Linked DNA regions of Starkeya sp. ORNL1. The main gene of each other region encodes a partner of the protein of the gene in region 2 in a complex. Links are inferred from orthologs where the notes say so. Each region holds a gene or a part of one and is shown on either strand. Other genes may lie near its edges.

Region 1 (3,885 bases), 1.7 Mb from region 2 along the record:
GACATCAAGGCCGCCGGCCCGGCATAGTCCGCCACCAGTTCGCAGGCACGCACCGCCACCGACGTGTCGCCGTCGAAATGGCTCTTCAGCTCGATCACCAGCGGCACGCGTCCGGCAACCCGCTCGAGCAGGTCCGGCAGGCTCATCATGCGATCGGCGGTGGAACGGAATTCCACCGCTTGAAGCGCGCGGGCAGTCAGCGTCTTCAGCGGGCCGGTAGCGAGCGTCAGCCGATCGAGGTCGTCGTCATGGAACACCATGGCCTCGCCGTCCGACGACATCTGCACATCGACCTCGATCGCGTACAGGCCGGCAATGGCCGCATCGACCGCGGACGGCATGTTCTCGATGATGCCGGCCGCCGCATCGTGCAAGGCGCGGTGCGCGACCGGCCGGGCGGTCAGCCAGTCCGATCCCGCCAGCGGCATCAGGCGATCTCGATGATGGCTTCGACCTCGACGGAAACCCCGAACGGCAATTGCGCGACGCCGACCGCCGAGCGGGCATGGCGTCCGGCCTCGCCGAACACCTCGACGAACAGGTCCGAACAGCCATTCACCACCTTGGGCTGGTCGGTGAAATCAGGCGTCGAATTGACGAAGCCGGTGAGCTTCACCACGCGCTTCACCCGATCGAGATCGCCGCCCAGCGCCGCCTTGACCTGCGCAATGAGATTGATGCCGCACTGGCGCGCGGCAACACGGCCGGCCTCGGCATCGACGGTCTCGCCCAACTTGCCGGTGAGCCTGGTGCCATCCGCGGTCACCGAGATCTGACCGGAGACGAACAGCAGGTTGCCGCTGACGACGGTCGGCACATAATTCGCCGCCGGCGCCACGGGCGTCGGTATGGTGATGCCCAGGGACGCCAGCTTCGCGTCGATCGTGCCGGTCATGTCAGTCTCCGTAATCAGCGGGGAAGGCGAGGGCGTTCCAACTTTCGCCCTTGTTCTCGCCTTGTGTTTGATCACCGATGTTTGGACGATCGATTTGCCGTGCGCAAGCCGCGCATTTGCCTGCCGTTAAGGAGCTTCGCCCCATGGGTCTCGACGACTTCGCCCGCGCCTGCGGCCTTGGCCTGCTATGCCTCGTGCCGGTGGGAAGTGCTTCGGCCGCGGCGATCCAGCTCGCCCCGCACCGCGCCATCTATGCGCTCTCGCTCGACGGCTCCAAGGCCGCCAAGAATGTGGAGGCCGCGCAAGGGGAGATTGTCTATGAGATGCGCGGCAATGCCTGCAACGGCTACACCGTGAAACTCGTGCAGCGCACCGATCTCGACACGGACGGGGGCGGGCGCATGACCAGTGCGCTCTCCACCACGACGTGGGAAGACGGCGAAGCCAACACCTATCGCTTCAAGATCCAGAACAAGATCAATGCCGAGGTTCGCGACGATGCCGATGGTGTCGCCGAGCGGCGCGACGGCAAGCTGTTCGTCAATGCTACCAAGCCGGCCAAGGAGAGCTTCTCGCTCGGTCCCGACGTGGTGCTGCCGACCCAGCACGTGATCAAGGTGCTGACCCAGGCCGAGGCCGGCGATCCGGTGCTGGAAGTGCCGGTCTATGACGGCTCCTCCGATGGCAAGAAGGTCTATGACACGCTCGCCATCATCGGCAAGGCCAAGACCGCGACCGACGGGCTCGAGGATGCCGCCAAGGCGACCGGGCTGGCGGGGCGCACGCGCTTTCCCGTGACCATCAGCTATTTCGAGCGCGGCACCAGCGCCACCACGCCCGATTATGTGATCAGCTTCGATCTCTACGACAACGGCGTCAGCCGGGCGCTGAAGCTGGACTATGGCGACTTCGTGCTGCGTGGCCAGCTCACCGCTTTCGAGGCGCTTCCTGAGGAACCGTGCGCGAAGTAGCGTTGGAGGCGCGCGTCGGCGCGTCGATGAGGATGCCGCGGCCCACCGCGTCGGTGCCGAACTTCGCCCTGAGCTTGTCGATGGCGAGTTCGGCGACGCCGCGCTTGGTGCCCTGGACGTCGACCAGGTCGGCCGGGTCGGCCAGCGTCGGGTCCTCGAGTTCCGAGACCCCGACCCCGATGAGCCGGTAGCGCGTGCCGTTGGTCTCGCGGGCCAGCAACTCGCGGGCGGTATCGAAGAGGCGGTGCGAAAGCTGGGTCGGCGCCTCCAGCGAGCGGGCGCGGGTAATCAGGCGGAAATCCGCGGTCTTCAGCTTCAAGGTCACGGTGCGGCCGGAAAGCTCGGCCGCCTTCAGCCGCGCCGAGACCTTCTCGGCGAGCCGGAACAGCGTCTGCTCCAGGAAGCGGAATTCGGCGATGTCGTCATCGAAGGTGGTCTCGGACGAGATGCTCTTGGTCTCGCGCTCCGGATTGACCCGGCGATTATCCTCGCCGCGGGCGAGCCGCGCCAGCCGCAGTCCCTCGGCGCCGAGCTTGCGCGCCAGGTCCACGTCGTTCGCCTGCTGCAGGTCGGCGATGGTGCGGTAGCCGTCGCGGGCGAGGCGCTCCTGCGTCGCCTTGCCGACCCCCCAAATGGCGCCCACCGGGCGCGGGGCGAGGAAGGCCCGCGCCTCGGCCGCGCCGATCACCGCGAAGCCGCGCGGCTTGTCGAGGTCTGAGGCGAGCTTGGCGAGGAATTTGTTCGGCGCCAGCCCGATCGAGACGGTGATGCCGATCTCGGCTTCGACATCGCGGGCGAAACGGGCGAGCAGATGCGCCGGCGGCGCGCCGTGGAGCCGCTGCGTGCCGGAAAGGTCCAGGAATGCCTCGTCGATCGAAAGCGGCTCCACCAGCGGCGTGAGGCGCAGCATGCGCTCGCGCATCTGCCGGCCGACCGCGACATATTTCGCCATGTTCGGCTTGATCACCACGGCGTCCGGGCAGAGCGCGCGCGCCTTGAACATCGGCATGGCCGAGCGCACGCCGGTTACCCGGGCGAGGTAGCAGGCGGTGGAGACGACGCCGCGCTTGCCGCCGCCGATGATCAGCGGCTTGTCGCGTAGCGAGGGATCGTCGCGCTTCTCGATCGCCGCATAGAAGGCATCGCAATCGATATGGGCGATGCTGAGCGCTAGCAGTTCGCCATGCACGAGCGTGCGCGGGCTGCCGCACCGCTGGCAGCGCAGCGCGCCGCCGGTGTCGGCAAGGCAGTCGCGGCAGAGCCCGGGCATCGCAGCCATGGCACTCCCTCAGCCCCGGTCCGGATTCCGGTCCGCCGGCTCGTGGGCGAGGATCTCGCGGGCGGCGACCACATGGCCGGGATCAATCTGCGCGCCGCGCGCATATTCCAGCAGCAGATCCTGGCGATTGATGAGATAGTCGAGAATGGCTACCTGAAAGGCCGCCGAGCCGACGACACCGCGCAGGTCCGCCGGGGAGAGGCCGCTCTCGGCGAGGAACGGGCCGATTCGCTCCGGATCGACGGCGAGGAAGCCGAGGGCGCCGATGGCGACTTCGCGGGCCGCTACTGCCGTGGTCAAAGGCCGGAGTTTAGACGATCGCATTTGTTGTTCCGTAAGGAATGAGGGCTAGTTTGCCCACCGTGGCAGGCCGGGTTCGTCGGGCCGGGTTTCTTGTCCGGTGGGGGCCGCCTGAGGCGGCGCAAATACCGCGAGCAACCACACCGAGAACCGCGACACCGAGAGTAACATGGCCAAAACCATTCTGATCGTGGAAGACAACGAGCTCAACATGAAGCTCTTTCACGATCTGCTGGAAGCGCACGGCTATGCGACCGTGGAGACGCGCAACGGCGCCGAGGCGCTGGAACTCGCCCGCAAGCATAAGCCGGATCTCATCCTGATGGACATCCAGCTTCCCGAGGTTTCCGGTCTCGATGTGACGCGCTGGCTGAAGGAAGATCCCGAGCTGCGCGCGATCCCCGTGGTCGCAGTCACCGCCTTCGCCATGAAGGGCGACG
Region 2 (4,932 bases):
GCGAGGACGAAAATCCCGGCGAAGACGATGAGGTCGGCGAATTCCATGCGCGCGTGCGTACGCGCATGCGTGAGAAATGTCAACCGGAAACCTAGGCTTTGCGCCGATGCCAGAAGGCGTCCGCGACCCGTTCCATGCCGAACCGCTCATAGAAGCCGACGGCTTCGGGCACCGAGGCGAGTACCAGGGCGACTTGCGGGCCCAATCGGCGGCAAACCTCGTCCAGCAGGCCTTTGCCGATGCCGAGCCCCTGCGCGTCGCGGGATACGCCAATTTCGGAGATATAGCAGATCCAGGAAAAATCGGTCATGCCGCGAGCGACGCCGACCAGCGCGCCGGTACCGGCGAGGCGGGCGGTCACGAGCAGATTGGCGTTCGCGAGCATCACGTCCAGGCGCGGCAGGTCGTCGACCGGTCGGATGCCGCCGAGGCCGGAGTCCACCAGCACCTGGCGGAACTCGGCGACGGGGAGGGTGGGTTCAACGGCGTAGAGGATGGTGGGCTGCTCGGTCATGGCAAGCTCGCTCGGCTTGAGCATCCTTCGAGGCCCGGGCTTTGCCCGAGCACCTCAGGATGACGTGGTTCTATTTAGCGCGACGTCATCCTGAGGTGCTCGCGCAGCGAGCCTCGAAGGATGCTGAAGCCGAACGACACTCACTCACCCCTCCCGCTCTACCTTCCCCGGCCGCACCGTGAACCGTTCCGCCCGGCCCTGCAGCGCGGCGAAGGCGGCGGGGTCGGCGCCGGTCATCCAGACCTGCGCGCCGAGCGCGTCGAGCGCCTCGAACAGCGCCGCGCGCCGCGCCGGGTCGAGATAGGCGACGACGTCGTCGAGCAGGATCACCGGCGCGATGCCGGCCATCTCGCCGACGAGGCGGGCATGGGCGAGCGCGAGGCCGATCAGCAGCGCCTTCTGCTCGCCGGTCGAGCCCTGCGCCGCCGGGATCGCCTTGGGACCGTGGCCGACAATGAGGTCGGTCAGATGCGGGCCTTCCAGCGTGCGCCCTGCCGCCCGGTCGCGCCCACGCCCGGTGCGCAGCGTGGCGCGGTACTCGTCCTCGACCAGGGTCGCCGGGCGCTGGGCCAGCGCCCGCTCGACCGCGCCGTCGAGCGCGATTGTCGCCCAGGGAAATGGCGAGGCGTCGTCGCGGCCCGCCGCGATGCCGGCGGCGAGGCGCCGCACCGTCTCCGCCCGCGCCGCCGCGACCGCGACGGCGAGCGCGGCCAGTTCCTGCTCCACCGCGTCGAGATAGCGCGCGTCGGGGGAGGGCTCCTCCAGCAGGCGGTTGCGCGAGCGCAGCGCCCGCTCCAGCGCGTTGACCCGCGCGCCGTGCTCGGCATCGACCGCCAGCACCAGCCGGTCGAGGAAGCGGCGCCGGTCGCCGGGCGGGCCGAGGAACAGCCCGTCCATCTCCGGCGTCAGCCAGACGACGCGGATATGATCGGCAAAGGCGCTGGCGGAGGACACCGGCTCGCGGTCGATGCGGGTGCGGCGCGAGCGTCCGCTCTCGGCGTTGGCGTCCGCCTCGACCCCGGTGCCGAGCGTCACCTCGCCATAGGCGCCCTCGACCGTGGCGGACACCGCCCAGCTTTCGGTCGGAACGCCCTCGCTATCGCGCGCGGCCACCTCGCCAAGCTGGGCGCGGCGCAGCCCGCGGCCCGGCGAGAGGAAGGAGATGGCTTCCAGCAGATTGGTCTTGCCCGCGCCGTTCGGCCCCACCAGCACCACCGGGCCGTCACCGGCGGTGATGTCCGCCGCGCGATAGCTGCGGAAATTGGTGAGGCGCAAGCGGGTGATGCGGGCGGAGGCCGTGCTCACACGCGCATCGGCATCAGGACATAGAGCGCGCCGCGGCGCTCGGGGTCCTGGACCAGGGTCGGCGAGCCGGCGTCCGCCAGCTTCAGCTCAGCGGTCTCGCCCTCGATCTGCGCGGTGATGTCGAGCAGATACCGGCTGTTGAAGCCGATATCGAGCGGCTCCGAGCCGTACTCGACCTCGATCTCCTCGGTCGCGCTGCCGGAGTCCGGATTGGTGACGGACAAGGTCAGCTTGCCGTCGGCGATGGAGAGCTTCACCGCGCGGCCGCGCTCGCTGGCGACGGTGGAGACGCGGTCGACCGCCGAGGCGAAGCCGGCCTTGTCCACCACCAGCGTCTTGTCATTGCCGACCGGGATGACGCGGCCATAGTCCGGGAAGGTGCCGTCGATCAGTTTCGAGGTCAGCACCACGCGGTCGAGCAGTACGCGGATCTTGGCGGTGGAGAGCTCCACTGTGATCTCGGCCTCGGCGTCGTCGAGCAGGCGCTGGATCTCGGCCACCGCCTTGCGCGGCACGATCACGCCGGCCATGCCGGCAGAGCCCGCCGGGGCCGCGATCTCGGCCTGGGCGAGGCGGTGCCCGTCGGTCGCCACGGCTCGCAGCACCGGGCCGGCGGCCTCGGCGACATGCAGATAGATGCCGTTGAGATAATAGCGGGTCTCTTCGGTCGAGATGGCGAACTGCGTCTTGTCGACGAGACGCTTGAGATCGCCCGCCTGCACGGTAAAGCGATGGCTCATCTCGCCGGCGGCGATGTCCGGGAAGTCATTCTCGGGCAGCGTCTGCAAAGCGAACCGCGAGCGGCCGGCGCGCACGGTGAGCGTGCCGCGGTCGCCAGAGGTCTCGATCTGCACCTGCGAGCCTTCGGGCAGCTTGCGCACGATGTCGTAGATGGTGTGCGCCGGCACCGTGGTGGCGCCTTCCTGGCCGACCTCGGCGGGAATGGTCTCGATGATCTCGATGTCGAGATCGGTCGCCTTCAGGGCGAGGCCGCGCGCATCGGTGCGCATCAGCACGTTCGCCAGGATCGGAATGGTGTTGCGCCGCTCGACGACACGGTGGACGTGGGCGAGAGACTTGAGCAACTCGGCCCGCTCGACAGTGACCTTCATGGCCGCGACACCCGTACACTGGAAACAGGAGGACGCGCGGGGCGCGGTCAGGAGCGGGCGCAGCCTCGGCGGCCGGCGCATCCCCATCGCGCCCCGGCGGGCGGCGCGGGCGCGCCGCCGGGCCGACGACATTGCCGCCAGTGCCGCCTGGACGCAAGGGTACCGCTGACAGGCGCCCGTGCTTTAATGGGGAAAAGCACGGGGATTGCGGGGAAACGCCCGGTCTGCCGGGTTTCCCTACTCGTCGGCCGGGCGCTTGCGCGCCGGGATGCTACTCGTTGACCAGACGCTTCAGCGCCTCGACCTCGTCGGCCAGCGAGCGGTCGCTGCCGACCAGGCCTTCGATCTTGCGCACCGCGTGCAGCACGGTGGTGTGGTCCCGGCCGCCGAAGCGTCGGCCGATCTCGGGCAGCGAACGCAGCGTCAGGGTCTTGGCGAGATACATCGCCACCTGGCGCGGCTTCACCACATTCGCGGTGCGGCGCTGCGAGAGGATATCGGCGCGGGTCACGTTGTAGTGCTTGGCGACGATGCGAAGGATGTCGTCGACCCGCACCCGCTTCGGTTCGCTCGAGCGCACCAGGTCGCGCACCGCGGTCTCCGCCATCTCCAGAGTGATGGCGCGCGAGGTGAGCTGGTTGTGCGCCAGCAGCCGGTTCAGCGCGCCGTCGAGATCACGCCCGTTCTGCCCGCAATGACGGGCGATGAAGGAGATGACGTCCGCCGGCACGGTGAAGCCCGGATGCTGCTGGCCGAGCGCGGTGACGCGCGCGGTGAGGATGGCGAGGCGCAGTTCCTCGTCGAGCGGGGCGATCTCCACCACCAGCCCGGCGGCCAGGCGCGAGCGCACCCGCTCCTCCAGCGCGTCGAGTTCCGCCGGAGGACGGTCGGCGGCGATCACCACCTGCCGGCCGGCGTCCATCAAGGCGTTGAGGGTGTGGCAGAATTCCTGCTGCACGCTCTTGCCCTGGAGGAATTGCAGGTCGTCGATGATCAGCGTGTCGATGCCGCGCAGCTGCTCCTTGAAGGCCAGCGAGGACTGGTTCTTCAGCGCATTGACGAAGCCGTACATGAAGCGCTCGGCGGTGAGGTACACCACCCGGCGCCCACGCGCCGCACCGAACGAGGCAATGGCCTGCAACAGGTGCGTCTTGCCGAGCCCGACCGCGGCATGGAGATAGAGCGGGTTGAACACCGCGCCCGCGCCTTCCGGCGCCTCTGCCACCTTCAGCGCGGCGGCATGGGCGAGGCGGTTCGACGAGCCGAGGCGATAGGTCTCGAAGGTGAGGCGCGGATCGAGCGGCGAGCCACCCGCATGGATGGACGCGCTGCGCGCCTCGTCCGGCTGAGTGGACTCGCGGCTATCAAGGCCGCGAACGGAGCCCTGGCGGGCCGCATCCTGGCCGCGCGCATCGTTGGGACGAGGCGCGGCGGCGCGGGGCGCCAGCGCACCAGGGGCGCGCATCACCGCGCTGCGCACCACCAGTTCGACGCGCGCGGCGGACAGCTCCTCGCGCCACAATTCGCCGAGCCGATCGAGATAATGCTGCTGAATCCATGCCTTCAGGAAGCGCGTCGGCACCGACAGGCGCACCAGGCCCGCACTCACACCGTCGAGCTCGATACGCGGGAACCAGCTCGAATAGACCTCTTCGCCGATCTCGGCCCGCAGCCTGCGGCGCACACGCTCCCAGGCATCCCGCGCATTGCTTTCGCCGGGCGCGCGGGCGTCGGTCGCCGCCTCCTTGTCATGGAGGTTGTCCTCACGGTCGAAGAAATCCACGGTATCTGGTTTGAACATGGCAAATCCCCCGCTTAAGCGGTTATCGACAGTGCGTGCGAAAAGGCAGTTCGGCGGCGAGCCGGTGCGTGGTCAGCGCCGCGCGTCGTCACGGGGACGACGCCGGGCAGCCACGATCGGCTCATCGCAAAGAGCAGGCTCGACTAGGGGAGAAAAACTCCGCGGAACGGCCGGCTATAGGGAACAGCGTGGCGACATGC
Region 3 (3,947 bases), 1.1 Mb from region 2 along the record:
CATGAGCCGCCCGGCAGTCGTCCGCCGGGGCCGCGACGGCACCGAGACGCGCGCGCGCATCGAGACGGAAGCGTTGCGGCTGTTCGCCTCGAAAGGCGTTCACGGCACTTCGGTGCGCGATATCGCCCAGGCGGTCGGCGTGGCGGAAGGCGCACTCTACCGCCATTTCGTCTCCAAGGAGGCGCTGGCGCGCGAGCTGTTCCTCGGCCGCTATGCCGAGCTCGCGCGTGGCATCGATGAGGTGGCGCGCGTGGTGCCGGACTTTGCCGGCCGCATTCGCGCCGTGGCCGAGCATGCCTGCTCCCTGTTCGACGCCGAGCCGGCGCTGTTCGCCTATCTGCTCATCAGCCAGCACGACCATCTCGGCGCGGTGCCGATCGAGCCGGCCGAGAATGTGGTGGAAGCGCTGGCGGGGTTGCTGCGCGAGGGCATCGCGCGCGGCGAGGTGCCGGAGCAGGACGTCGCGCTCGCCAGCGCGCTGGCGCTCGGCTGCGTGGTGCAGCCGGCGGTGTTCGTGCTTTACGGGCGCCTGGAGGGCCCGCTGATGCGGCACGCGGAGCGGATCACTCAGGCGGTGCTGGCCGCAGTCAATGCATCATCATCCCGGCCGCAGGCGTAGCCGGAGAGCCGGGATCGCTCCCCGATGTTTGCGCGATCCCGGATCGGCCTTCAGCCGTCCGAGATGACGTCGTCACGGAAGGATCCGGTAGAACTGGACGAAGCCGGGACGCTGCGCGACCTGCTCATAGAGCTTGATCGCGGTCGAATTGGTCTCATGCGTCAGCCAATAGACGCGCCTGGTTCCCTTCGCCTGCGCCGCGGCATAGACATGCTCGATCAGCGCGCGGCCGATGCCGCCGCCGCGCACCTCGGGATAGACGAAGAGATCGTTCAGGTAGCAATAATTCTCCGCCATCCAGGTCGAGCGGTGGAAGATGTAGTGGACAAGGCCGACGGCCCGCTCACCCTGCCACGCCAACGCACCATGCACCGGCTCGCCAGCATCCAGCAGGCGTGCCCAGGTCACCGCCGAGACGTCGTCGGGAATGTCGACCTTGTAGAACGCCTGGTAGCCGCGCCAGAGCGGCAGCCATGACGATTGCTGGTCGGCTTCGATCGGGCGGATGACGATGTCGGCGCTCATGCTCGTTCCTTGTGGGATTGTGGAAGCCGCCCGCGATCGCGACCGACTCCCTCTCCCGCTTGCGGGAGAGGGAAGTCGATCAGAACAGCTTCATGCCCGGTGGGATCGGCAGGCCGGCGGTCAGCGCCTGGGTCTTCTCCTGGATCAGCCGGTCGCCCTTGGTGCGGGCGTCGGCGTGGGCGGCGATGATCAGGTCTTCCAGTATCTCCGCTTCGTCTGGATTGAGCAGGCTCGGATCGATGGAGAGGCCCTTCAGCGAACCCTTGGCGGTCAGCGTCACCTTGACCATGCCGGCGCCGGAGACGCCTTCGACCTCGGTCGCCTCCAGCTCGTTCTGAAGCTGCTCCATGCGCGCCTGCATGTCCTTCAGCTTGGACATCATGCCGAGAAGGTCTTTCATGGAACGTCCTCTTTAACTTCTAGAACTCGATCTCGTCGTCCGGTCCCGGCCCTTCATTGAGCGCGGCGACCAGCCCTTCATACTCTTCCGGCGACATCTCCGGCGCCGCTTCCTCACTGAGCCGGGTGCGCACATCGACGATGGAAGCGCCCGGAAAGCGCTCCAGCACCGCGGCGACCAGCGGATCGGCGCGCACGCCGGTCATCATCGAGGCGTGCTCGGCGTCCTTCTGCTCGGCCAGCGTCGGCTCGGCCGGCTCCTGCTGCGACAGCGCGATCAGCCAGCGCCGGCCGGTCCAGTTGGAGATCTTGTTCTGCAGCTCCTGCACCAGCGCCGGCGAGGCGCCAGGCACCAGCGCGATCTCGATCCGCCCTTCCTCGAAGGCAACGGGACGCATCTGGTTCTCGATGGCGTGCTTCATCCTGAGATCGCGCTGCGCGGAGGCCAGCGCCGCGAGGTCGACCATGGTGGAGAGCCTGGGACCGGCGGGCACCGGCTCCGGCGCGCGTTCGACCGGCTGCGGCCGCGGCGCCGAATTCTGCGTCGCCAAGGCGAGACGCGCCCCGCCACCACTGGAGGCGCTCGGGCCGGACGGCGGTGCCGGGCGCTGTGCGGATGGTGTGCCCTCGCCGTTCGATGCATCTTCCTTCAGACGACGCAGCGCTTCGTCCGGCGTCGGCAGATCGGCGGCGTAGGCGAGGCGCACCAGCACCATCTCCGCCGCCTGCATGGGTTTGGCCGCCTGCTGCACCTCGGCGAGGCCCTTGGTCAGCATCTGCCAGGCCCGCGCCAGCACGCGCATGGAAAGCCTGGACGCGAAATCCGCGCCACGCACCCGCTCGGCCTCGATCAGCGAGGGATCGGTGGCGGTCTCCGGGATGATCTTCAGCCGCGTGACGAAATGGGTGAATTCGGCGAGGTCGGAGATCGCCACCGCCGGATCGGCACCGGCGTCATATTGCTCGCGCAGCTCGGTCAGCGCGGCGCCGATATCGCCCTTCATCAGCGCTTCGAACAGGTCGATGACGCGGGCCTTGTCGGCAAGGCCGAGCAGCGAACGCACCTCGTCAGCATGCACGGTACCACTACCGTGCGCGATCGCCTGGTCGAGCAGCGAAAGCGCGTCGCGCACCGAGCCCTCGGCGGCGCGGGCGACGAGGCCGAGTGCCTCGGGCGCGACGCTCACATGCTCCGCTTCGCAGATCGTGCGCAGATGCCCGGCGAGCACGCCGGCATCGACCCGGCGCAGATCGAAGCGCTGGCACCGCGACAGCACAGTCACCGGAACCTTGCGGATCTCGGTGGTGGCGAAGATGAACTTCACATGCTCGGGCGGCTCTTCGAGCGTCTTCAAGAGCCCGTTGAAGGCCGCCGTGGAGAGCATGTGCACTTCGTCGATGATGAAGACCTTGTAGCGCGCCAGGACCGGCTTGTAGCGCGCCGCCTCGATGATCTCGCGAATGTCGCCGATGCCGGTATTGGAGGCGGCGTCCATCTCCTGGACGTCGACATGGCGGCTCTCGATGATGTCACGGCAGTGCCGGCCGAGCACCGGCATATCGAGCGTGGGGGCGCCCCCGCCTTCCGGCGGCTCATAGTTCAAAGCGCGGGCGAGGATGCGGGCGGTGGTGGTCTTGCCGACGCCGCGCACGCCGGTGAGGATATAGGCCTGCGCGATGCGGTTGGAGGCGAACGCGTTCTTCAGCGTGCGCACCATCGCTTCCTGGCCGATCAGGTCATCGAAGCTCTGCGGACGGTATTTGCGGGCGAGCACGCGATAGGGAGCGGCGATTGCCGGCACATCCAGCCCGGGCAATGCAAACCCGGGGGCGTCGTCATCAGGAGCGGCGCCCTCGCTCATCGCGCATCCATGGCTCGGGAATAGGGTGGGAGGCTGACATGCGACCCGAGACGGGCTCGTTGGGGCTGCTTCCTTCCGGACCTGACCCGGTTGGCGAGTGGCTCGTCCACCGCCAACCTCCCGGCCCCTATATCGGATGATCCGGGACGCGACGCAAGGGCCGGCGGCGTTTGTCCAATGTCATCCAAACTGGACATCATCCCGAACGGCCGCAGGCCGATCCGGGATCGCGCAAACGCTCTTCATCTTCGTACGATCCCGGCTCTCCGCTTCGCGGAGCCTGCCCTCGGGCTTGCCGGAGGCAAGACCCGTGGGGCCGGGATGACATCTGCATGTGACCACCTGTTTTTGAACGGTGCCAAGAAGTCCGGCGTGGTCTATAGCTAGCCGCCCGCCGGAACCCGCCTTATGCCAGACCCCGCTTTCATCCTCGATCCCCGCCTCGACGACGACACCTTTGCGGTCGGCGAGCTCACGCTTTCCACCGTCCGGCTGATGGATGACGCCCGCTTCCCGTGGCTGATCCTGGTGCCGAAGCGCGC

The links. Proteins that work in one complex are often made in the same cells at the same time.
Region 1: the proteins of dnaN (region 2) and G3545_RS04255 are in contact, whole or in part, in a solved structure (PDB 1OK7), measured with the Escherichia coli proteins. The link is inferred for Starkeya sp. ORNL1 from one-to-one orthologs.
Region 3: the proteins of dnaN (region 2) and G3545_RS17530 are in contact, whole or in part, in a cryo-EM structure (PDB 8GIZ), measured with the Escherichia coli proteins. The link is inferred for Starkeya sp. ORNL1 from one-to-one orthologs.

Annotation. Positions count from the first base shown.
Region 1 is NZ_CP048834.1:884,461-888,345, reverse strand. Bases 985-3,885 are described here. They hold G3545_RS04255 (DNA polymerase IV), read right to left. Parts: upstream 3,146-3,885; coding sequence 1,823-3,145; downstream 985-1,822. Other genes in these bases: G3545_RS04245 (response regulator), read left to right, coding at 3,615-3,885; G3545_RS04250 (DUF3572 domain-containing protein), read right to left, coding at 3,155-3,469; G3545_RS04260 (cell envelope integrity EipB family protein), read left to right, coding at 1,039-1,866. In the rest of the region: G3545_RS04270 (glycerophosphodiester phosphodiesterase family protein), read right to left, coding at 1-422; G3545_RS04265 (RidA family protein), read right to left, coding at 428-895. UniProt on the Escherichia coli protein: Poorly processive, error-prone DNA polymerase involved in translesion repair and untargeted mutagenesis. Copies undamaged DNA at stalled replication forks, which arise in vivo from mismatched or misaligned primer ends.
Region 2 is NZ_CP048834.1:2,613,516-2,618,447, reverse strand. Bases 874-3,836 are described here. They hold dnaN (DNA polymerase III subunit beta), read right to left. Parts: upstream 2,932-3,836; coding sequence 1,816-2,931; downstream 874-1,815. Other genes in these bases: dnaA (chromosomal replication initiator protein DnaA), read right to left, coding at 3,203-3,836; recF (DNA replication/repair protein RecF), read right to left, coding at 874-1,819. Also shown: G3545_RS12585 (LysE family translocator), read right to left, coding at 1-47; G3545_RS12580 (GNAT family N-acetyltransferase), read right to left, coding at 92-514; more of recF, read right to left, coding at 659-873; more of dnaA, read right to left, coding at 3,837-4,732. UniProt on the Escherichia coli protein: Confers DNA tethering and processivity to DNA polymerases and other proteins. Acts as a clamp, forming a ring around DNA (a reaction catalyzed by the clamp-loading complex) which diffuses in an ATP-independent manner freely and bidirectionally along dsDNA.
Region 3 is NZ_CP048834.1:3,690,301-3,694,247, forward strand. The notes cover bases 985-3,947. They hold G3545_RS17530 (DNA polymerase III subunit gamma/tau), read right to left. Parts: upstream 3,406-3,947; coding sequence 1,564-3,405; downstream 985-1,563. Other genes in these bases: G3545_RS17520 (GNAT family N-acetyltransferase), read right to left, coding at 985-1,144; G3545_RS17525 (YbaB/EbfC family nucleoid-associated protein), read right to left, coding at 1,224-1,544; G3545_RS17540 (HIT family protein), read left to right, coding at 3,814-3,947. Also shown: G3545_RS17510 (acyl-[ACP]--phospholipid O-acyltransferase), read left to right, coding at 1-5; G3545_RS17515 (TetR/AcrR family transcriptional regulator), read left to right, coding at 2-619; more of G3545_RS17520, read right to left, coding at 692-984. UniProt on the Escherichia coli protein: Part of the beta sliding clamp loading complex, which hydrolyzes ATP to load the beta clamp onto primed DNA to form the DNA replication pre-initiation complex.